DNA from 2 places in the Paenibacillus sp. FSL R10-2734 genome. Region 2 is predicted to be linked to the other one. Evidence: a T-box and tRNA genes for the amino acid it is inferred to sense, from the RefSeq annotation. Region 2 holds a T-box; the other holds one or more tRNA genes.
What was found. A T-box is a leader RNA that pairs with one kind of tRNA and senses whether it is charged. The one in region 2 lies ahead of metG (methionine--tRNA ligase), so its partner is inferred to be a tRNA-Met.

Region 1 (12,062 bases), 310 kb from region 2:
TTAAGCTGGAAAGTGCTGAGCCGATTGCGGTAGACAGCCCGGAAGATTTGGCTCTACTACAGCTAGTTATGGCGATGCCCATGAAGTATAAAACCGTAATCCATCTTTATTATTACGAGGACTATCCCATCCAGGAAATCAGCAAGATTCTGCAGATTAGTCAGTCTGCCGTGAAGATGAGACTTCAACGGGGACGGCAACTGTTAAAACTGGAGCTGGAAGGAGTGGAATCACATTGAAGGAAGATCAGTTTCGAACATTATACAAGAAAGCGGTGGATTCTATGAAACCGGATGAAGATATGAAAAAAGAATTGATCAACAAACTGGAACAACGGCAAGAGCGGAAGCGTCCGCGTAAATCAGTTTATATCGCGGCAAGTATCGTGATCGCTGCCGGAATTGGCTTGGCTGCGCCTAATATATTGCAGCAGTTAAACAGCGGCCAGAGTACCCAAGGACAGATTACCCAGGTAACTCCGAGCCCAAGCGAACCTGGCAACGCTGGCACAAATGCGTCCGGAAGCATTGTCATTCCTAAGCTGGAACTACCGGATATGAAGTCTGGCGTTATGGCAGATATGATCGCCTTGGTCGTGTATAAAGACAATATTTATACACAGTCTGCGACTCGCATCGATGCTGCTGACGCTGCCGCCCTACGCGGTGACAAGCTAGGTCGGACTACAGGTGGTATCGATGAATGGAGCGGTAAAGACAAGTATACCGAATTAGCCTCCAACATCGGCGAGACGGATATCTATTCCGTGAAGGGATATGATGCCAGCTTCCTGATTATGTCCTATTCGGAAATTAACGGCGAGGTATTCGCCGAACTGTATGAACACACGAACGGCATCACCATAAATAGCGGTGCCGATCTGTTTGGCAAGCTAAATCTTGAAGGCCGAATTACTTCAGCTCAGTGGGAAAGCTTCGACAGCTGGAACAACGGACTGCAGCAGTCCACACCGCTTGCTGACGGCGAGTCGCTAAGCGGTTTCCTTACGGCACTCCAAGCAGCCAAACCGCTGGCTGCAGAGCCTCTTATCGAGCAAGGCATCTACGACAGCGAAGACCGCAAGATCCTCTATCTCCAGTTGGAAGACAACGCTCGGGTAGAGCTGACCCTGTTCGGTCAAGGGCTTGTACGCTACGGCCAAGCGCCGGTATTCTTCGAGGTCGAATCTGTGTCATTCCAGAAGCTATGGGACAGTATGAAGCTATAAGAATGCAGCTTGGGAACTAGCTTACTTCTTCTGGAGGAGCTACTAGATGAAGGAAGCCTTCCTACCTCCTCTCCAGCTAGGGAAGTGAGCCGTGATGCTCCGGCCAACGAGCAAACAAGGCAGGTAGCCTCAACCATAGCCAATATAAAAAGCACTCTCGCATAATAGAGAGTGCTTTTTATGATCTATCTTTATCGTGGACCTCTGTCAAGAAAGTAGACATTTACGCAGTTCTTTTCCCAGTAATTTGTTTAGCAAAGCGGGGGAGAAAGATACCTCAGTGCCTTTCTTTATCGAAGCTGAAAAATCGAATTTTATTTATTATCAAAATAACTGTTTTTTAATTTTTCACTTAAATTTAATGATGAGGATCGATCCACAGAAGGAATACTTATAATTAAGTCTTCTGTATATCCATGTCCTGTTAGTTTGGAATACAAAGGACTGTCTGTAATAATTAATGTTATTTCATCGAATTTATTATTTGAATAAGACATTCCAAAAAATTGAAGTGAACTGTCAGGAGAATCACATAAGAATCCCGAAGAGGGGCCTATTCGACAGTTATTGTAATCCACACTATTTATAGATACATTACCTCTAAACTCTTTGGCCTTTCTATCAAAGTCTCCCTTTAGTTTTACGTTAATACTGGTTGAGTACTCGGGAGTATTCTCTTGATATGCAGCACCGCTATATCTAATATCTATTTTGTAAGATAAAGGTGGTAATAAAAAGAATAACACTACAATAATTACCGACAAAGAAAAAATAATAAATACAACTTTTTTTATAGTGTCGCTCTCCCTTCAAAAATAAACATGTGAGAGTAGTAAAAGCATCTCACATGTTTATTTTATAGGATTTATTCCTTGGAATAATATGATTTTATTACTTAGTATTGGTATCAATGCAAAAATCGGAGCTGAACGTCTTGGATATACCAGCGTCCAGATCTATCTTGATGTTATTCACATCTGCTCACCGATATGCAACGAGATGCGGCAGACTTGATTGATTCGAAGATGCAAATGACCCAAATATCTATGACCGAACAAACGCCGTGACCAGAATGTGACCATTTGCTCTTTCCCCGAATTCCTAAGGTGACCTCATCCAGCTTTTTATAGACTCTTAGACAGCAAAAAACCCTTACAAAGTAAGGGTTTGCTCTAAGTGGGCCCTGAGGGACTCGAACCCCCGACCAATCGGTTATGAGCCGACCGCTCTAACCAACTGAGCTAAGGGCCCGGATCTAAAAATATCCGAATGTACAATTGCTGTTGTAAATAAATTGGTTGCGGGGGCAGGATTTGAACCTGCGGCCTTCGGGTTATGAGCCCGACGAGCTACCGGGCTGCTCCACCCCGCGTCAGAAAAAATATTCAAACAGCGACAATAAATAATATACATTACAAATTGGGTCTACGTCAAGGATGAATTTATAAAAGTTCTTAAGGCAGAAATCTAACCCCGTATCTTCCTTTGCGCGATCGATAAATTTCTACAAAACGCGGGTCATGATAGCCGTATATCCAGCCGTCTTGCTCCAATCTTTTTGCCAAACAACCTGCTTGAAATCTGGTTCTGAACAGTTTCGCGAAGTATATCCAATTCATGATGCCCTCTTCTCCTTTTCGCAAATTAATGATACACCGCTCTGAACTTATCATGCCCAAGTTCCACAAAATAAGCCACCGGAAAACCGGTGGCTAGGATCACATTCTAGAGTCAATCACCGATCGAGTCGAAATAGACTGTGGGATCTTTTTCAAGTGTATCCAGCATCGTGTTCCCTTGCTTCTCCCAAGCTTTGAGCGCATTCTCGACCGTTCTCTTGCCCTGATAGACATCAATGAACAGTTGCCGCCCAACATCGCTAATTCGGCTAATCCCAGGCTTCTGCATCTGTATACTGCTCAATAAAGGATCTGTTGCAGGTAAAGGCTTGAGCGTATAAAAAGCTTCCAAATTTACCGAAGGGGTCTGAGCAGTAATATAATCCTTGCGGGAAGTCAGCTCACTCCGGTTATGCGCTTTAATTTTGGCAACCTCATTACTGTTGACGAATTTAATCAAATCCCAAGCATCTTCCTTATTAGTAGCCGTAGAATTAATAGCCATCATATTACCAAGCCATGTTCCAACAGCGACATCAGGTTTCTCCTGAAAGGTGGGTACAGTAACCACGCCCCATTTGATGGGTTTGTAATTTTTGATCTTAGCAGCATTACGCTCTACTCCCGCCAGTTCATTGAGATAACCGTATTCCCCAACAACCATTGCCGCTTTTCCTGTGAGGAACAGATCACCTTGGATTGGGCTGTAGGCATTCCCTTCTGTTCCTGCAAAATCCAACCCATTTAACCCAGGCACAGTTTGTTTCTTAACCAATTGGCTGTAAGTGGTCCAAGCCTGAGTCCACGGTGTAGTATTTACAGTCATACTCTGACCCTTGTTATCGTACATCGTAAGCTCTAAAGGTGAGACATAGGTCTGCATATCCCAGAAAGGATCGCTTAAGTAACGGTTCATCGAGAAGCCGTATATCCGAGTTTCTTTATTTGTTGATTTCTTCGTCACCTTATCTGCCAACGCAAACAATTCATCCCAAGTCATCCCGTCCGTAGGGTAGCCCACACCAGCAGCATCAAAGATTCCCTTGTTATAAAAAAGCGCACTAGACGAGAAGGTCGGTGCCAACGCAAAAAGACTTCCTCTACCCAGCTCACGGACTCCATTCAGCACCGTAGGCGCCATATTGCTCAAATCATACTGATCACGCGCTATAAGCGGCTCCAGCGATTGGACAAGATTTTGATCCACCAGTCCCTTCACTAATGCGCTATCACCGACGATCACATCAACAGGCTTATCCCCGCCCATAATCGCTCGTACATTCTCCAAATTGTCAGAGCTTGCGTCTGAGGAGGTGTTATTGTACCGAAGTTCATTCGTATCTATAGCTGGAATAATCTCCAATTTGATTTCAGGATGCTGCAATTCATACATATCCGTAAACTGCTGACGAAATAACGAGTCGTCCTCCCCAGACCATAGACTCCCTATACGCAATACACGCTGCTCCACTGGAGCCTTAGAAGGCTCTGCCCAAACCGTATTCCACCCATCTGAGATTAGTGGTAGTATCAGCGCAGTGCATACCCCCAAGCTTAACCAGCGACGCCACAGCCGTTTACTGTTATTTATATGATTCATTATTGTATCCTCCCATAAAATACTTGATTCTTCTACATCTTTGGATAAATAATCCATGATCCTAGTAAAAGTATACAGCTTTAATCGGGAGGGGAAGTTACAGGTCGTTTAAAGATATACTACGATTTCTTCATATTATTCTCATGAAAATGTTACTAGGAGCTTTCAAAGCGTACGTTATCGAGTAGAAAAGCATAGAGCAACAGCCTACAGCGTAACAGAGCTGCGGCCTCGACTTCCCACTCGCCTGCTACCTTTCCTATGACAAACACAATCGTACCTTCTGCGATTGGATAGTTGCACTTTCTGCAACTATTATAGCTGAGTATGTTATGTTCCTCCTTTTAATTGCACTCTGTGCAGTTAAAAACCGTTACTAGGAGCTTTTAGCGGATACTAGGCTGATTATAATTGCACAAAGTACAACTAAAGTGCCATTTCCTCTAAGAAAAGTTAGTTTAAGTGTACGAAATACAACTATTCGTGTCTTGGATGACAGTTGAGTCTGTTGTGTCACTCTTTTAATCGCACTCTATCCAGAAAAAATAAAAGCCCCCCACTAAAAAGTGAGAGGCTCGCCTAAACTAGGCTCTTTATTTAAGATTAAACTCCAAACGATGACGGATCTTTTCTCCAAGACTTCAGTAATTCTACGTCTGTCGATTCAATTTTCCCTTGTGCAAGAGCCACATCAATTAATGTGCTGTAGTTGGACAAGCTTTGCAATGGCATTTCAGCTGCGGCAAAAGCATCCACTGCACGATCCAGCTCATAGCTGAAGATTGCCAGTACAGCCAGTACTTCTGCGCCAGCTTCTTGCACGGCCTGAGCGGCTTTGATGGAGCTTCCACCTGTGGAGATCAAATCTTCAATAACGACAACCTTTTGCCCCGGTTTAATCAGTCCTTCGATCTGATTCTGCTTGCCGTGGCCTTTAGCTTTATCACGGATATAAGCCATTGGCAGATTAAGCTTATCCGCTACCCAAGCCGCGTGAGGAATACCAGCGGTTGCTGTACCCGCGATCACTTCAGCGTCCGGATACTGGCTCTTAATTAGCTGAGCGAAGGCATCTGCAATATAGCTGCGAACTTCAGGATAAGCCATAGTCAGACGGTTGTCACAATAGATCGGCGATTTAATACCAGAGGTCCATGTAAAAGGCTCCTGTGGACGCAGTGCTACCGCTCCAATCTCCAAAAGATAACTTGCAACTTGTTCACTTCTATTTAATGAGCTCATGCTTGGATCATCTCCTCAATAATATTTAGTGCTGCCTGACGTGGATCTGGTGAAGCTGTAATCGGCCGTCCTACAACAAGATAGTGACTACCCTGACGAATAGCTTTTCCAGGTGTCATAACCCGGGACTGGTCGTCTAAGGAAGCACCTGCTGGCCGGATACCCGGTGTAACCGTGCAAAATGCTGGACCGCAAGCTTCTGCGATCGCTGAGGACTCTTGCGGCGAAGCCACTACACCATCTAGACCTGCACCGGCTGCCAGCTTGGCGTATTTTACAACAGTATCCGCTACGTCACCAGCGATCCCAATTTCGTTATTCATCACTTCTTGACTCGTACTCGTTAGCTGAGTAACTGCAATAATCAAAGGCATTTTAAGGGCAGCATTAGCACTAATTGCTGAAGCTGCTCCTTCGCGAGCTGCAGCCATCATCGCTGAGCCTCCTGCCGCATGTACGTTAAACATATCCGCGCCAAGATTAGTGAGACTTTGTGCGCCACCTTTTACTGTGTTAGGAATATCATGCATTTTTACATCTACGAACACAGAATAGCCACGAGATTTCAGCTCTTTAATGAATTCTGGTCCTGCTGTATAGAACAGTTGCATGCCCACCTTCATATAGCAAGGAATCCCTTCCAGCTTGTCGATTAAGGCTCTTGCCCCAGCAACATCAGGATAATCCAAGGCGATCATCAGTCGGTTCGCCATTTCTTTCCACTCTGCTTCTCCATACCCCATAACCATGCTCCTATCCAGTGCAGACTAAATCCACACCCTTTATTTATTAGACCCTAGGCATAGCGGAACGGTCTGCGTAAACGCAAACCGCCCTATGCATCTTTATGAGATTAGTTCAATTGTCCGACAAAAGCAGGCATAGACTGTGACGAGAAGTTAATCGTCTGCAGCATTCTGAGCAGAGCAGTCACCGTATCAAGTGAAGTCATACATACGACGCCATTCTCAACCGCTTCGCGGCGAATACGGAATCCGTCACGTTCTGGTGTTTTACCTTTAGTCAGTGTATTAAAGACGAAGTTAGCTTGCCCACCACGAATCAAGTCGAGAATGTTCGGCGCACCTTCATCCAGCTTGTTTACATTCATTACGTTGAGGCCTGCTTCTTCAAGCGCTTGTGCCGTGCCTCCAGTAGCAATGATTTTGTAACCCATGGAGTGGAAGCCCTTCATAAGTTCTACAGCTTCTGCTTTATCTTTATCTGCCACCGTAACGATGATAGCGCCTGTAGCTGGAATTTTCATTCCTGCTCCAATTAGACCTTTATACAAAGCTTTAGCGTACAATTTATCACGGCCCATAACTTCACCAGTGGATTTCATTTCAGGTCCAAGTGTTGGTTCTACTCTACGTAGTTTGGCAAATGAGAACACCGGCACTTTAACTGATACATAATCGCTTTCCGGCCACAGACCTTCTGTATAACCGTCATCCTTCAGCTTACTGCCGAGAATGATTTTGGTTGCCAGATGCGCCATTGGAATTCCTGTCACCTTGCTCAGGAAAGGAACCGTACGCGAGGAGCGTGGATTTACTTCGATTACGTACACTTCGTTCTGATAGATAACGAACTGGATGTTGACCAGTCCAATCGTCTTCAGTTCCTTAGCGATCTTGATAGTGATCTCAGCGATTTTTGCTTTCAGACCTTCATCCAGATATTGCGGAGGATATACAGCGATGGAGTCACCAGAGTGAACACCTGCGCGCTCGACATGTTCCATGATGCCCGGAATAACTACCGTCTCACCATCACAAATCGCGTCTACCTCAACCTCTTTACCCAGCATGTAACGGTCAATCAATACCGGATGCTCCGGATTCACTTTAACCGCTTCTACCATGTAGCTGAGCAGCTCAGTATCGTTGTATACAATTTCCATTGCACGTCCACCTAGTACGTATGATGGACGAACCAGCACCGGATATCCAAGAGATTGTGCAGTTTCTACTGCTTGATCCACATTGGTAACCGTCTTACCTTTTGGTTGAGCGATATCAAGGCGTGCTAGCAAAGCTTCGAATTTCTTGCGGTTCTCAGCTTCATCAATGCTGTCAAGGCTAGTTCCGAGAATCTTCACACCAGCAGCACTTAGTGGTGCCGCAAGGTTAATTGCTGTCTGACCTCCGAACTGAACGATAACCCCAATCGGATTCTCTTGCGCAATTACATTCATGACATCTTCGAAGAATAGGGGTTCAAAATACAACCGGTCCGAAGTATTGAAATCTGTGGATACTGTCTCAGGGTTATTGTTGATGATAACCGCTTCATATCCAGCCTTCTGAATAGCCCACACCGCATGCACAGTGGAGTAATCGAACTCAATCCCTTGACCGATCCGGATTGGACCAGAGCCCAGCACGATTACTTTCTGCTTATCGGATTGAATGACCTCATTCTCAGTCTCATAAGTTGAGTAGTAGTACGGTGTAGTAGCTTCGAACTCAGCCGCACAGGTATCTACCATTTTGAATACAGGCGTTAATCCTTGCTCCAAACGTAGTGCGCGCACATCAGCTTCTTTAGTATATTTGCCGTCAGCTTTACCTTCTGCACGAATTTCAGCAATTGCACGGTCTGTAAAGCCTTTGCGTTTTGCTTGATAAAGAGTTTCCGCAGACAAACTTTCTTCGCCGCGAATAACTTCTTCAAAGTTTATCAATCCTTCAATTTTGGAGAGGAACCACCAGTCTACATTCGTGATATCCTGGACCTCTTGCAAGCCGTAGCCACGGCGGAAAGCTTCAGCAATCAGGAACAGACGCTCATCGTCAGGTTTTGCGAGACGTTCACGTAGCACGCTCTCTTCCAGTGTCTCAGCACCTGGCAGACGGAAACGATGAACACCAATTTCCAAGGAACGAATCGCTTTATGAATCGACTCTTCAAAAGTACGGCCGATCGCCATTACTTCGCCTGTCGCTTTCATTTGCGTACCGAGCTTACGGTTCGCATGAATGAACTTATCGAACGGCCAGCGTGGAATTTTACTTACAATATAGTCAAGTGTAGGCTCGAAGCATGCATAAGTCTGTCCGGTAACCGGATTGATGATCTCATCAAGCGTATAACCCATCGCGATTTTGGCAGCCATTTTAGCAATTGGATATCCAGTTGCTTTGGAAGCCAAAGCCGAGGAACGGCTGACACGCGGGTTAACTTCGATTACATAATATTGATAACTTTGCGGATCAAGTGCGAACTGCACGTTACATCCACCCTCAATATTCAGAGCGCGAATGATTTTGAGTGAAGCAGTACGAAGCATTTGGTACTCACGATCTGACAACGTCTGGCTAGGTGCCACAACAATACTGTCACCTGTATGTACGCCTACAGGATCAAAGTTTTCCATGTTGCAGACAACGATACAGTTGTCATTGGCATCACGCATAACCTCGTATTCAACTTCCTTCATGCCGGCAATACTCTTCTCAACCAGACATTGTCCGATCGGGCTATAACGAATACCTGCTTTGACGGTTTCACGTAGTTCTTCTGCATTATCACAGATCCCGCCGCCAGTACCGCCAAGTGTATAGGCTGGGCGTACAATCAGTGGGAAACCAATTTCCTCAGCGAAATTCATCGCTTCATCTACAGTAGTGATAATGGTGCTATCCGGTACAGGTTGATCTAATTCACGCATTAGATCACGGAACAAATCGCGATCTTCCGCTTTCTCGATGGAATCAAGCTGTGTACCGAGAAGCTTAACATTCTCTTGCTCAAGTACGCCTGCACGAGCCAATTCTACAGCCATATTCAGGCCGGTCTGACCGCCCAGCGTTGGAAGCAATCCATCTGGACGCTCCTGGCGAATAATCGCAGTCACGAATTCAAGCGTAATAGGCTCGATGTACACTTTATCTGCAATATTTGTATCTGTCATAATTGTTGCTGGATTGCTGTTAATCAGTACGACTTCCACGCCTTCTTCTTTAAGGGCTTGGCAAGCCTGAGTTCCTGCGTAGTCAAACTCTGCTGCTTGACCGATGACGATCGGTCCGGAACCGATCACTAGTATTTTTTTAAGCTTATCGTTCTTTGGCATGTTATAGAGCTCCTTTCACGGCTTCAAGCTGTAAGTTAGTTTTTGGCGCCGTGATTCTGGCGTTTGCCGCAAGTTGTGCCTGACGTGAAACAACCGGTGTCTTTGCTTTATGATCTGCAATCATTTGCAGGAAGCGATCGAACAAGTAGCTGCTGTCATGTGGTCCTGGCGCCGCTTCCGGATGATATTGCACCGAAAATGCTGGGTAACGAGTATGTTTAATTCCTTCAACAGTCTTATCATTATTATTAATGTGAGTAACTTCTAGTTCAGTGTTCTTCACAGATTCCTCATTCACGGTATAACCATGGTTCTGGGAAGTAATGAAGCAGCGTCCGCTTTCCAGTTCCTTAACAGGGTGATTTCCTCCGCGGTGACCAAATTTCAGCTTCTCTGTATCTGCTCCACAAGCCAGTGCAAACAACTGATGACCTAGGCAGATTCCGAAGATCGGATATTCGCCAAGCAATTCGGAAATCGTCTTGACAGCGTGTGGCACATCTTTCGGGTCCCCAGGGCCATTGGAAAGTAGGATACCATCTGGGTTCAGACGGCGAACTTCTTCCGCTTTAACATCATGTGGCACAACAACAACGTCACAACCACGATCGTTAAGCTCACGTAGGATACCAGCCTTCGCACCATAGTCCACAAGCACAATGCGTTCCTTGTTGCCTGGGCTGCTATACGAACTTGCAGTGGATGTACGGGCTACCTGATTGCGCAATTCCTCAATCGTAGTATTTCCCATCATTTCCATCAGTTCCTCTACACGTTTGTTAGAGGTGGTCAGGATCGCTTTCATTGTTCCGTAGTGGCGAATAATTCGAGTCAACATCCGAGTATCAATTTCGCTGATCCCTGGAATATCGTATTCTTTCAACAAGTCGTCCACACTATATTCAGCACGCCAGTTACTAGGTACTTCTTCATGACGACGCACTACAAATCCGTGTACGAAAGGTCTAACAGATTCAAAGTCATCCCGTGTAATCCCGTAGTTCCCGATCAATGGGTAAGTCATTGTAACGATTTGTCCGCAGTATGAAGGGTCAGACAGCACCTCTTGATATCCTGTAATTCCTGTATTAAAAACAACCTCGCCTGTTTTTTCGCCCTCAGCGCCAAATGCGGTACCTGTAAATAAAGTTCCGTCTTGCAGCAGTAATCTCGCCTGCATTCCCTTCCACTCCTTCATGTTTCTGTAGTCTAATGCTTATGCCTTACAAGCCTTCCGGAGTGAACGTGTACTCAATCGCTTTATCCGTAAAGATCAGCAACTCCGCCCCACCAGTTCGCTAGTTTTTCTCAGTCCATACGGCTTTGCCGTCTACCCATGTCATTACTGGCCAGCCCTTAAGCTTCCAGCCACCAAAAGGAGTATTCCGTCCTTTACTTGCAAAGGAACCTGGGTCTACTTCTTTCTCTTGCTCCAGATCGATCAGTGTCAAATCTGCAGGAGCTCCGATATCCATCACACCGGTGTTCAGTCTGAATACCCGTGCAGGATCAGCAGTCATTCTTTGAACTAGTAAGGATAAATCCCATTTACCAGTTGCTACAAACGCCGTATACAATAGTGGGAAAGCTGTCTCGAACCCAACGATACCAAATGGTGCAAGCTGCATTCCTTTAGCCTTTTCATCCTCACTATGTGGCGCGTGATCCGTAACAATCATATCTAGTGTGCCGTCAAGCAAACCTTCGATGCATGCCTCAACATCGCGGCGGGAGCGTAGCGGCGGGTTCATTTTCCAATTCGCGTCAAGGCCTGGAATGTCTTCTTCTGATAGCAGCAAGTGATGCGGACATACCTCAGCAGTTACTTTAATGCCGATCTCTTTCGCTTGGCGAATCAACCGCACCGATTGTTCAGTACTTACATGGCATACATGGTAATGAACGCCTGTCGCTTCAGCTAGCAAAATATCGCGTCCAACATGGATAGCTTCCGACTCATTCGGAATTCCTTTCAGCCCGTGCTTCCTTGCGAACTCACCTTCGGCTACACAGCAGCCTTCAACCAGTGAGTTATCCTCGCAGTGAGCGATGACTGGCATATCCAGCGATGCTGCGATGCTCATTGCATCTTTCATCATTTGAGCGCTTTGTACACCCACGCCGTCGTCGGTATAACCAATTGCTCCAGCTTCTTTAAGCGCCGCAAAATCAGTCAGCTCACGTCCGAGCTCATTTTTCGTAATGGCTGCATAAGGAAGTACTTTAACTAGTCCTGCTTCACGCGCTTTGTCTTTCACAAATTGTACGACTTCCGGAGTATCTGTTACCGGA
Region 2 (12,062 bases):
AAAGTAGTCACCACATTTACTTTCCCTTCAACTATACTTCCACTGCTCTTAGGTCCACATGCAGTAAGTGTAAATACCAGTATTAGTGCAAGTGTGAGCAAACTTATTCGTGACTTCATGGCAACCATTAAATTGATCTCCCTCTCAAATCGTAATCTTTACTATTAGAAGTATAATAGTAATCATTACGATAAGTCAACAATAAATCCTGGTAAGATGACTCAGAACCTTTTCCCTGCGTATACTTTGAAAAAAGGAATGTTCCCCAGCCTATCCGGCTGAAGGAGCATTCCCTTTCATTTAACACATTTTCTTATATTTCTAAATAACAAGTCTTACTTCACAATAGCTCCATTTGGCATGCTGTCTGGTACCGTGGCAATGGTTAGCTGATCACCTTTAGAAGCCGCTAGAATCATCCCTTGTGACAGCTCCCCACGCAGCTTCACTGGCTTCAGGTTCACAATACAAATCACTTTGCGTCCCACCAGCTCTTCAGGTGTATAAAACTTCGCGATACCAGAAACGACTTGACGCTGCTCATAACCTAGATCTAGTTGCAGCTTCAGCAGCTTGTCGGCTTTCTTTACGGGCTCACATGCAATGACCTGAGCTACGCGAAGCTCAGCTTTGGCGAAATCGTCGATGCCGATTTCTTCTTTATGCTCTTCCTCAGGCTCTGATACCTCAGGAGCAGCAGGTGCTGCTTCGGCCGCTTCAGCAGCCGGCTTACCAGCGCCCATCGCTTCTGCGATATAAGCAACCTCTTGCTCTACATCCAGACGTGGGAAGATTGGATTGCCTTTCACCAGCTTTGTTCCTGCCGGAATCAGACCGAAAGTCTTACCGCTGTCCCAAGTTGTCAGCTCACCTGGTGCGATTCCAAGCTGTTCCCAAATCTTCGCTGGCGTTTGCGTCAAGAACGGTTGTAGCAGAATGGAAGCCGTACGAAGACCTTCTACGAGATGTCTCATCACTGAAGCCAACTCGGCTGTTCTGCTCTCATCCTTAGCAAGCACCCATGGCTGTGTCTCATCTATATATTTATTGGTGCGGCTGATTAAGGTCCCAATAGCTGTCAGTGCTACGGAGAACTCCATTTTTTCCATCGCTTCTTCTACTTTGGCATAAGTGTTCTCTGCCGCAGCTTGAAGCTCACCATCAAATGCTGTTACATTTCCTTCATACGCCGGAAGCTCTCCACCGAAATACTTCTCCACCATCGCGCCTGTACGGTTCAACAGGTTACCAAGGTCGTTAGCAAGATCATAGTTGACCCGATCGACAAAGCTTTCAGGTGTGAACGTGCCATCCGAACCAAACGGCACTTCCCGTAGCAAGTAATAACGTAGTGCATCCAGACCGTAACGATCAATCAATGTAACAGGATCTACTACGTTACCTTTGGATTTCGACATTTTGCCATCCTTCATGAGCAGCCAGCCATGTGCAAACACCTTTTTCGGAAGAGGCTCACCCAGCGCCATCAGAATGATCGGCCAGTAAATGGTATGGAAACGGACGATTTCTTTGCCGACAATGTGTACATCTGCAGGCCAGAAGTTGTCGTACAGACTCCGATCCTCAGAACCGTAACCCAGAGCAGTAATGTAGTTCGTCAACGCATCAATCCATACGTACACTACATGCTTTTCGTCACCTTTAACTTTAACACCCCAATCGAAAGTCGTACGGGAAACCGCAAGATCCTCCAGACCCGGCTTAATAAAGTTATTAATCATTTCGTTCTTACGGGATTCCGGCAAAATAAACTCCGGATTCTCCTCATAAAATTGTAGCAATCGATCTGCATATTTACTCATCCGGAAGAAATAGCTTGCTTCCTTCACCAGTTCAACGGGATGACCGCTATCAGGGCTTTTTGCACCAATGATTACGCCATTGTCATCTCGCACGATATCAACCAATTGCGTTTCTGTATAAAAGGTTTCATCCGGAATACTATACCAGCCTTCGTATTCGCCTTTATAGATATCGCCTTGCTTGAGCAGTCGATCAAAAATATCCTGAACAACCTTTTTATGACGTTCTTCCGTAGTACGGATAAAGTCGTCATTGGAGATGTCTAGCTTGCGCCAAAGTTCCTTAATGCCAACAACGATGTCATCTACGAACTGCTGAGGGGTTTTACCTGCTTCCTCTGCCTTCCGTTCAATCTTTTGACCATGCTCATCAGTACCTGTAAGATACCTTACATCATAGCCGCGTAGACGTTTGTAGCGGGCCATTGCATCTCCAGCTACGGTAGAATACGCATGTCCGATATGCAGCTTATCACTCGGATAGTAGATAGGTGTAGTTAAGTAAAAAGTTTTCTTCTCGCTCATTGATTAATCATCCTTTCTTTCATAAAAAGACAAAAAACTCCCGCCCCTATAATGGGGCGAGAGTATAACTCACGCGATACCACCCAAATTTCCTGTCTCTTCACAGAGAACAGGCTTCGCCAGTTCCCATCTGGGAACTGTCCATTAACGCTGGAACACGCCGTTATCTTACGTGAACCTCAATTACAGTTCCCGCTCGAACACAGTTCCTCCCGGACCATATTCAATCTAACGCTCCATACCGGCTTTCAGCTAACTCCGGCTCTCTGTAATGGACGTACCGATTTACTTATCCGTTCCTCGGAATTCATACTATTACCTGTGAATATACCCAATGGTAGGGCCTCGTGTCAAGTCGCACGAGCGGAATCCTTCTTCGAAGGGTGTTCTTCTAGAGGCGGAACCGGATCAAGTCCCCCTGGATGGAAGGGATGGCATCTAGCAATCCGCTTGGCAGCAAGCCATGAGCCCTTAAGTGGCCCATGGACTTCAATGGCCTCCAGTGCATAGGCAGAGCAGGTTGGATAGAAGCGACAGGTTGCAGGCTTAATCGGGGAAATGTACTTGCGGTACACCCGAATTGGTGCCTGAATCGTTCTACGTAGGGTCGCCATTGCTAGACCCCTTTTTTGTTATCTGCCGCTGCGACTAGTTCTTCTTCCCGGTTCTCTTCACATTCTTTGCAATAACCGAACACCTCAAATTTATGCTTGACTACCCGGAATTGATCAGGTGTATCCGTTAAATTCATCGGGCAAAAATTAATCGGGTAGGTTTTCTGGCATTGAAGGCAGATCATATGATGATGGTGATCCTGATGATTACAGCTTCCCTTGAATTTCACTCCGTCTTCAAAGACGATTTGTTCAAGTACACCAAGCTCTTCCATTACACGCAGATTGCGGTACACGGTATCAAAGCTAAGTCCGCTATACTTGCGGCCCATATACTCATAGACATCCTTCGCTGACAAGTATCCCTTATTCTCGCCGAATAACTTGGCAAGCGTTTTGCGTTGGTCGGTGATTCGCAGTCCTTGCCCCGACATGACTTCTAATATTTGTTCTGTCGACAGCATACGCTCATCTCCCATAACATTTCAGTTCATTTCTATTTCACTCTCTTAATAATGCCCCAAAATAAATGCCCCGTCAATGAAGCAACCGTGCGTTTGAGTGTTCATCTGAGTAAATTATGCAATTAAAATACAAAAGTCCGGCTGTGTATTCCTTTGCGGAATATTCAGCCGGACTATTAATTCAGGTGATTCCCAATTAGTGCTTAAGGAATGTACCTATTCTATTATTTCTTCGCTGGTAGCGGTGTAACCAAGAAATTCACCGGTAAGTTACTACCAGAAGCTGCATTAAACAAAATTTCTACTGCACCGCCATAATCGCCAGTACGATAAATCACACTGTTCATGTCAGCACTTGAAAGACTTCCCGATGTTGGCATGTGTACGATTTGACCGTTAACCATGACAGGCCCCATATAATTACCGCCACGTGGATTAAACGTAATCAAGGAATTAGGTGCAACATTTTCGAATTTGATTTTGTATAACACACCGAAATTACCGGCATTGGATGCTTCAGTACCATTCATTGGGTCGACACCGATCAAATTCAAATCACTCGAATTGTCACCAATTAGAAGTCTTACAGGACTTTTTCCTACTTCATCGGTAACCGTCATGATGCGTGTAGAATCAGCATAAGTTCCTCGGTTATGCACCCCATCACGATCCAAGATCGGAAGTGTAGGAAGTGTAGTCAGTGGATCTTTATTCGCATCGATCATCATGACATTATATTCAATAGGATAATCACTAAATAAGTCCGCTTGAAGTGACACAATTTCGCCTGGTTTCATCGCAATTTTGTTTAGTTCTGTAAGAATCGAGACGCTTTCCCCTGGTTGTAGGACTGTTGTCTTATAATCTTTTCTGGTCTGCATAGATTCCCAGTACCTCTGCACAGACATTTTGCCAGTACCTTCAGGATAAGAGTTTGGACCTCCAAATCCTACATACTCAGTTGTAATTGTCGTAGGGTACAGATTGTTATTCTTAGCAATCACATACACCTTCGTTTTAATATTCATATTATTCTTGTGGTGAACCAAGAAGCGAGTTCCGCCGAATGATGTTTCTTTGTAAGTAATCCCTTCCGTATTCACTGTTTCTGGACTGTTACTGCGGATAAGGGTGTACGGCTCGGAAGAAAGATTATAGGCTACCTTCTGCCAAGTTGGAACCATCGATCCATCGATGTTAAATACACTACCCGGAGAAGCAAATAATCTGTAGAAATCTTCTTTACTGTACAAGACTTCATCCGAAATATTAATGGTCTTCTCAAAAGTGCTGATTGCGCCATGAGAATCTTCTACTTTAATGGCAACTGTTGCTGGACCTGGAGTGAAGAAAGCTTCTGCTTTATTCGTCCAAGTCACTTTAATTTGATCACCGTCTGGGTCGCTGCTCAGGTCCGAATAAGTGATCATTTCACCCATCTTGTAGGAATCCTTGTCAGTCGTGAAATTAGCGACTGGCGGTGTATTAGGTTTAAGTACATTGATGGTCACGGAGTAAGGATCGCTCCACTGTCCATTCGCATCCATAACAGAATAGGATACTACATAAACCCCTGGTGTATCATAGACATCCTGCTTATTTCCATCCCAACGTTCATCGACAATGGCTGAACCATTTGGTGAAGAGCTGGAAGTCACGAAATTCACAGGTTCACCAGCATAAATTTCAGTTGGCACTGTAAAAGAAGCTTTAGGCTTCGTGTTTAGTGTAAGAATCACTCGTTTTTGCACATTATCAACGGTATAAGGAATGCCTAACGCCCCAGTGATGGACGTCAAAGGAACCATAAATGTACCTTTGAATTGGTAAGCTGGACCTTTCATCGTTACATTTTTACCATTAACGGAATAGATCTTACTGTCCGTCTTAAAGCGCATTACGTCGCTTCCTTTGGTAACAATGGTCTCTTTCGTTTTATAATCGTAAATGTATTTCACACCTACGCGTTCTACCATAGCTCGGATCGAAACGTATGAGACACCATTCTTCACAGCCATAGGTTGATTAGCCAAATATTCAACGCCGTTTTGGTACATTTTGTTGCTGTTCATCATAAGTACAAGCTGATTACTAGCTGCTGCACGAACACCATCTGTTGGTGTAGGCTGTGTAGTGGCTTCAGGTGTAGCAGTAGGGATCGGTGTAGCCGTTGGTTCCGTTGTTGAAACAGGTTCGGTTGTTGTCGTAGGCTCAGTTGTTCCTCCAGTAATTGGAGTTGGGGTTGGAGTTGGTGTAGGTGATACTACTCCCCCTGGTACCTCAGTTTGTAATGGTGGCAATGGGTCAGTAGCTTCTGGCATTACATCCGTCACAGATGTAGCAGCTGCACCTACTGCATTGGTATTACTGGAGGTATTATTGACAGCTTCGGCAAAAGCCGGCACTGCCGAGGCGGCCTGAGATATGGCCAAAACAGCAACTAACGTTAATTTCTTTAAATCCATGATATGACTCCTCTGCTCCTATTTGTAAATATAAGTAGGTCTCTGTCTTTTTCATACTCCTCTTATATTCCCCGCAAAAACGCAACCGCCCTCAGCAGAGCGGAAGAATTGCTTTTTGCCACGTTCGTTATAACAAAACATAGTATTAGACGCATACGACGGCAAAAAGTTTCATTTTTAAGTAAAGAAAGATTAACTCCGTATTAAAAAAAGCAACATCAACCTCTTGTCTCCCCTCTTTTACTGATCCGCTATACCTTTAGATTTGCTAAGAATTTCAGTAGAAAATCTATAGTGAATTGACCGAGCCCATGTAAAAAAACATCCAAATATTAGAAACGCTGAGAAAGATCATAAAAAAGAGATAATTATCTTTAAGAATTAAGATAATCATCTCTTCTATTTAGAATCTGTTAATTAATTCCAATCACAATCTATATTACTATGTATTTCCATCACTGTCGCAGGCTGGTCGATATGCCTTTGTACTTTATCACAGCCACAGGCTGGTCGATAATACCTCATTTTCCCAAGGAGTCCCCACATCCATAGAGAGTGGGACGACTCCTTACCCACAACAAAGTGTGGTGAGGGAGAAGGAACGGAGAGGAAGTTTGGAACTGTAGGAGCGTAGCGTTCGCCTTTATCCTCGGATTTCAACCGCAAGCAGCGGTTTCTAATCAAGAAATCTGAGGATAACAGCGACCGGAAGTCCAAACATTCCGCGCAGTGACGCTTAACCTCACCACACAGACGCCAGCCTTACTGTGCCTCGGCCCGGCATCGGTCGCGATACTCCTTAGGAGACATTCCTGTCTGCTTCTGAAATACCTTCGTGAAATAACGTCGTTCCTGATAACCCACTCCGGAACCAATCACCGTAATACTCTTATCGCTATTAGTAAGCATAAACTTGGCAGCTTCAATTCGCTGTAATGTTACGTATTCCACGAAGGTCATTGCAAAATGATTCTTAAACAAGAGACAGAAGTAGCTACCGCTAATGCTGATCTTATTCGCCACTTCCTCAATCCCGATATCTGAGTGAAGATGTTCAGTGATGTATTGGGCGGCTAAATTCATTAGCTGATCCGGTGTTTTTTTAACAGAATCATTATCTGCTTCAGGGATCTCCTGAAATAACGGTATGCTGTTATACAGTTTATTTTTAAACTGTTTACTACGGATATTAGCTCCAATCTCCCGCACTTTATTGCCGAGTTCTTCATAATGAATCGGCTTACAAATGTACTCTTTGACCCCTAACCGGATCGCTTCCCGTGCGTAGTCAAACTCCTGATACCCGGTAAGCAGCAGTACCTCACTATCCAATCCCAATTCCCGCAGTTTTCCTATAAAAGTTAACCCATCCATCACTGGCATGCGAATGTCACTTAACACAAGATCGGGCTGTTCCTCTTCAGCAATGCGCAAGGCGTCCATACCGCTTCGCGCCATACCGACGACCTCCATCCCCATCTCCTGCCATGGCAACACTCTGTTTAGATTATTTAGAATTGGGGCTTCGTCATCTACCAATAATACTTTTAGCATAATGATCTTCCCCCTGCTCGTATTTAGGTATGACACATTGAATAATAGTACCATAGCCTGGACTGGAACAGATAAATATTCCGTACCTGTCACCGTATTCAATGCGGATGCGATCCGCTACACTGCGAATGCCAAGACCTCTACGTTCAAGATTCATCCGATTTTCCCGTTCAACCTTAACCTCTTGCTCCACAGGATCATTTACAATATATTGGAAAATGGACAACTGAGACGGTGTAATACCAATACCGTTGTCTTCAATCCGTAAAATTAAGTCCCCTTGCTTCTCCCAAACTTTCACTGAAACTTGACCTTTATAATCAATACCTTCAAATCCATGCTGAATGCTATTCTCTACCAGCGGTTGCAAAGTAAGCTTTAGAATGCCGCAACGCATCAATTCTTGTGGGATATCAATATCATATTCAAATAAATCCTCAAACCTGAATTTTTGAATATCCAAATAATTACGCAGATGTTTGATTTCTTCATCCAGTGTAATTTCTTCCCTATCCTGAATGCTGATACGTAAAATACTAGCCAGTCTGTAAACCATCTCACTAACTTTTTTGCCTTCATTCTGTATGGCCAGAACATTAATCGACTCTAACGTATTGAATAAAAAATGGGGTTTAATCTGCGCCTGTAGAACACGCATCTCCGCTTGATTCTTGCGACGCTGTTCCACATGGATTCTGTTAAACAACCTATTAATTTTATCCATAAGATCATTAAAGCCTTTAGCGAGAAGCGTTAACTCATCATTCCCCTTTACTTCTACCCGCGTAGTCAGATCTCCATCCTCAACACGTCGCATAAAACGAACAATGACGGCTATTGCTCCAGTAATCCGGTTCATAAAGAATAAATTGAAGATCACAGCTGCCAAAAAGCAAAGGAAGATCACCCCGACAAACCATCGTGCAAATACTGTAACTTCACGAGACAAAGTGTTCCATGAAGTTACAGACACTAGACTCCAAGGATAATCCTTCAAATGATACATGGAGAGGATACTTTTCTCCCCGTTATAATCCGTTTTGAAACTCTGAAACCCTTTTTTAAAGGTAATCTCTTTATTCGCGAATGACTGAATATCCTGTCCATCCAGCTTTTGATCTGGGTCGAATAGAATCATTCCTTTATCATTTACAAGCATAAACGAAACATCCTGATTGCTATCCCCAATTTTTAAATTGCGAAATATTGATTCGAACTCCCAATTTTTGATCTGTACAACAAGGATACCTATGTTCTGAAAGAAGCTCAATTCCTTTACGAGTCGAATTTGTGTAAACACAGGTTCAGTTCCCGTAAGTTCGGGATACTCATGAGGAGCCAGCCATTTCGGCACGCCATTCAAATCCATTACTTCCTGGTACAAATCACTTTTTTTGAACGTATCATAGGGTAATGTTCGGAAATTTTCCTTATTAAAAAGCGACACGATTTCAGAGTTACCTCTACCGTTAAAATTGTACAAAAAAGCATAGCTGATCGATGGATGGTTAAACAACAGACTACGGAAATTGCGCTGGCTAGCATTCAAATTGAGTTGCTCAGCATCAGTCAAATCCTGATTATTAGGATCTTCTGCGCTAAGGGCCATATGAAAAACCGAGGTAGCAATTCCGTTGTCTGTAACGTTATCCATATCCTTTAATACATTTGAAATACTGTAGCTAATTGCTTTGAGTGAGTATTCCGACTGCTGGCTGTACTTCTTCTCAATAGAGTTATAAGTCACGAAAAACATAAGCATGCCTAGAATAAATAAGGGAATGATAATCAGGCCCAAAAATGCCGTAAATAATTTATAGCGCAAATTCATCGGCTGGTGCTCCTGACTGAGAAAAAAAGTTATCCTTTAACGCCGCCTGCTGTTACACCTTCAATAATTTTCTCCTGTAAAATCGCATAAATGACAATTACCGGAAGTACGCTGAAGACGATACCCGCTGACATTTGTGCATAGTTCATCTGGTATTGATCGCGGAATTGAACCATACCTACAGGGAGCGTACGAAGCTCGTCATTCGATAGGAAGTAGTTCGCCAGCAAGAATTCGTTCCAATTTCCCAGGAAATTAACAATGAATACAGTAACCATGGCAGGTACGGTTAGAGGTACAATAATTTTAGCAAAGATACCCGGTGCCTTCAACCCATCCATGACCGCCGCCTCTTCAATTTCTCTAGGCAACGAACGCATAAATGCAGCCAATATTATTATCGTAAATGGAATTGCATTCGCGATATAAGGGATGATCAACGCCCAGTGCGTGTTCAGAATCCCCATCTTACGTACAATCGTATAAATAGGAAGCATTAATGCGTTGTTTGGAATCAGCATTCCTACCATAACTATCGAGAACAAAATCATGTTCCATTTGCCTTGGCGCATGCGTGTAACTGCAAAGGCAAACATAGACGCTAGAATTATAGATACTACAGATGCCAATATGGAAATGTACAAGCTGTTAAAAAAGTAAGTGCTGATCTTGGCATTTACCCAAGCTTCAACATAGTTATTGAAGACAAACTCCTTTGGAATCCCAAAAGGGTTAAGCGCTATTGCATTGTTATCCTTTTTCACAGATGAGAATAACACGAACAGGAAAGGAAATAGAATAACTAGTAGATAGGACAAAAGTGCGACATGGGGCAGACTTTTTTTCAGGGCGCGTGGCATCAGTATTCAATCCTTTCTGTGCGTCGGGCTATCAGCAGCTGATAAATGGCTGTAACCACCAGTGTAAATACAAAGATCAGGACTGCAATGGCATTACCGTACCCGTACTTAAAGTTAGTGATAGCATATTTAATCATGTAAGTTGCCATTACATCGGTTGAACCAGCAGGTCCACCCTTAGTCATAACAATGACGATATCCGCCGCTTTCATTGCTCCAGCAATGGACAACATGATCACAACAGAGATGATCGGAACGATTAGCGGAAGCGTGATGCGTGTAGCACGTTGGAATCCAGTTGCACCATCAATGGCTGCAGCTTCGTCCAATTCGCCTGGGATCGACAGGATAGCTGCCAGTACCATTACAATATAGAATCCGGTCCACTGCCAAGCATTCGTGATCAGAATGGACACCATTGCGAATCTCTCATCCGACAGCCAGTAAATTGGATCAATACCAACTAAGCCAAGAACCTTATTTAAAAGTCCAATGTTGGGCTCATAAATGAAGCCCCATAGAATACCGATAACTGCTGTAGACATAATGGAAGGCATGAAGACTGCTGTCTTATATAAGCCTTTTAGCTTCTTTACATTTGATATCAATAATGAGAAGAATATGATTAACGGTACCTGTACAAAACAGGAGAAAAGAATGAAGAAGCCGTTATTTTTGACAGATATCCAGAATCGTTCATCTCCTAATGCCTTTTCAAAATTACTGATTCCGGCAGACTTGACTGTGTCAGATACACCATTCCAGCTAGTAAAGCTATAATAGATTGAACTAAAGATGGGATAGATGAAGAACATCGTGAACAAGATCAGTGCTGGAAGAATAAAAAGGAAAAATACCAATGGATTTCTTAGTGCTTTATTCATGACTACCTCCGGTTGCTTTGACATCTGGCGAACATTGAATGTTGTAGATCTTTGCAAACACATAAATTCATTAAGTTTAAAAATGTACCCTGGTTCTGGCACCAGGGTACATTCAATTTGCAGCTACTTATTCAACTGCTGCGTTTGCTTCTTCTTGTACCTTTTGTAGAACTTCGCCCATTTTCTCTGGAGTCGTCTGACCACCAATTAGCTTTTGAATTTGAATGTTACTGATTTCTGTAGTTACATCAGCTTGAACAAGAGAGTCAAATGCTGGGAACGAAGATTGTGAGTTATTAAGTACACCTACGATTTCGCTCATCAGATCATCAGTAATATTTTCATTCAGTACATTCTGGTCGATTTTCATTGCTGGCAATACGCCATCTTCAACAAGTCCACGTAATTGCATTTCTTCGTTAAACAAGTTCTTGATAAAAGACTTCACAGCAGCCAATTGACGTGGATCTTTTTCAGCAGAAGCAGAGAAGCCGTAGCCGTTGTTTACATCGCGCATCAATGCAGTTTGGTCGCCTACTCCACCATCAACTGGAGGAATATTGAAGAATCCAACTTTACCGATCAAACCTTCGCCGGATTGTCCAGTTTTAAATACGGAGGATTTCCAAGTACCATCATACAGCAGGATTGCTTCACTACTAGTGAATTGTGTTGTGTATTCAGCATACTCGAAACCAAGCTCGCCTTTTTTGAAGTATCCTTTGTCAACCCATTCTTTGTACTTCGCAAAGCCTTTTACAACGTTTGGATCAGTCCATTTAGCTTCGCCTGTTGCGAATTTAGCGGTTACATCTGGGCCTGCATAACGTGACCACAAGTGGTTAGCTAGCATAAGTGGTACCCAACCAGCCTTAGATGCACCAGCCAAAGGTACTTTTCCGTCAGCCTTGATGTCAGCCAATTGTTGTTCCAATTCAGCAAATGTTGTTGGAGCTTTCCAACCCTTGCTATTGTAGTATTCTTTGTTGTAGAAGAATCCTTCACCAGATCCACCGATCGGCAATCCGTAAATTTTTCCTTC

Region 1: it has a tRNA-Met gene. The T-box ahead of metG (methionine--tRNA ligase) is inferred to sense a tRNA for this amino acid. The anticodon was not compared.

The regions. Positions count from the first base shown of each region.
Region 1 covers NZ_CP150170.1:2,381,565-2,393,626, reverse strand. The annotation lists gene NSS67_RS10550 (sigma-70 family RNA polymerase sigma factor) at 1-239, shown strand, start outside; gene NSS67_RS10545 (hypothetical protein) at 236-1,228, shown strand; gene NSS67_RS10540 (hypothetical protein) at 1,543-1,992, opposite strand; tRNA gene NSS67_RS10535 (tRNA-Ile) at 2,406-2,479, opposite strand; tRNA gene NSS67_RS10530 (tRNA-Met) at 2,524-2,600, opposite strand; gene NSS67_RS10525 (hypothetical protein) at 2,683-2,847, opposite strand; gene NSS67_RS10520 (extracellular solute-binding protein) at 2,960-4,447, opposite strand; gene pyrE (orotate phosphoribosyltransferase) at 5,051-5,689, opposite strand; gene pyrF (orotidine-5'-phosphate decarboxylase) at 5,686-6,432, opposite strand; gene carB (carbamoyl-phosphate synthase large subunit) at 6,543-9,770, opposite strand; gene carA (glutamine-hydrolyzing carbamoyl-phosphate synthase small subunit) at 9,772-10,950, opposite strand; gene NSS67_RS10495 (dihydroorotase) at 11,069-12,062, opposite strand, start outside.
Region 2 covers NZ_CP150170.1:2,691,326-2,703,387, reverse strand. The annotation lists gene NSS67_RS11660 (zinc ABC transporter substrate-binding protein) at 1-119, opposite strand, end outside; gene metG (methionine--tRNA ligase) at 336-2,348, opposite strand; T-box leader at 2,398-2,658, opposite strand; gene yidD (membrane protein insertion efficiency factor YidD) at 2,699-2,962, opposite strand; gene NSS67_RS11645 (transcriptional repressor) at 2,965-3,426, opposite strand; gene NSS67_RS11640 (stalk domain-containing protein) at 3,651-5,891, opposite strand; gene NSS67_RS11635 (response regulator) at 6,654-7,445, opposite strand; gene NSS67_RS11630 (sensor histidine kinase) at 7,420-9,276, opposite strand; gene NSS67_RS11625 (carbohydrate ABC transporter permease) at 9,306-10,136, opposite strand; gene NSS67_RS11620 (sugar ABC transporter permease) at 10,136-11,020, opposite strand; gene NSS67_RS11615 (extracellular solute-binding protein) at 11,148-12,062, opposite strand, start outside.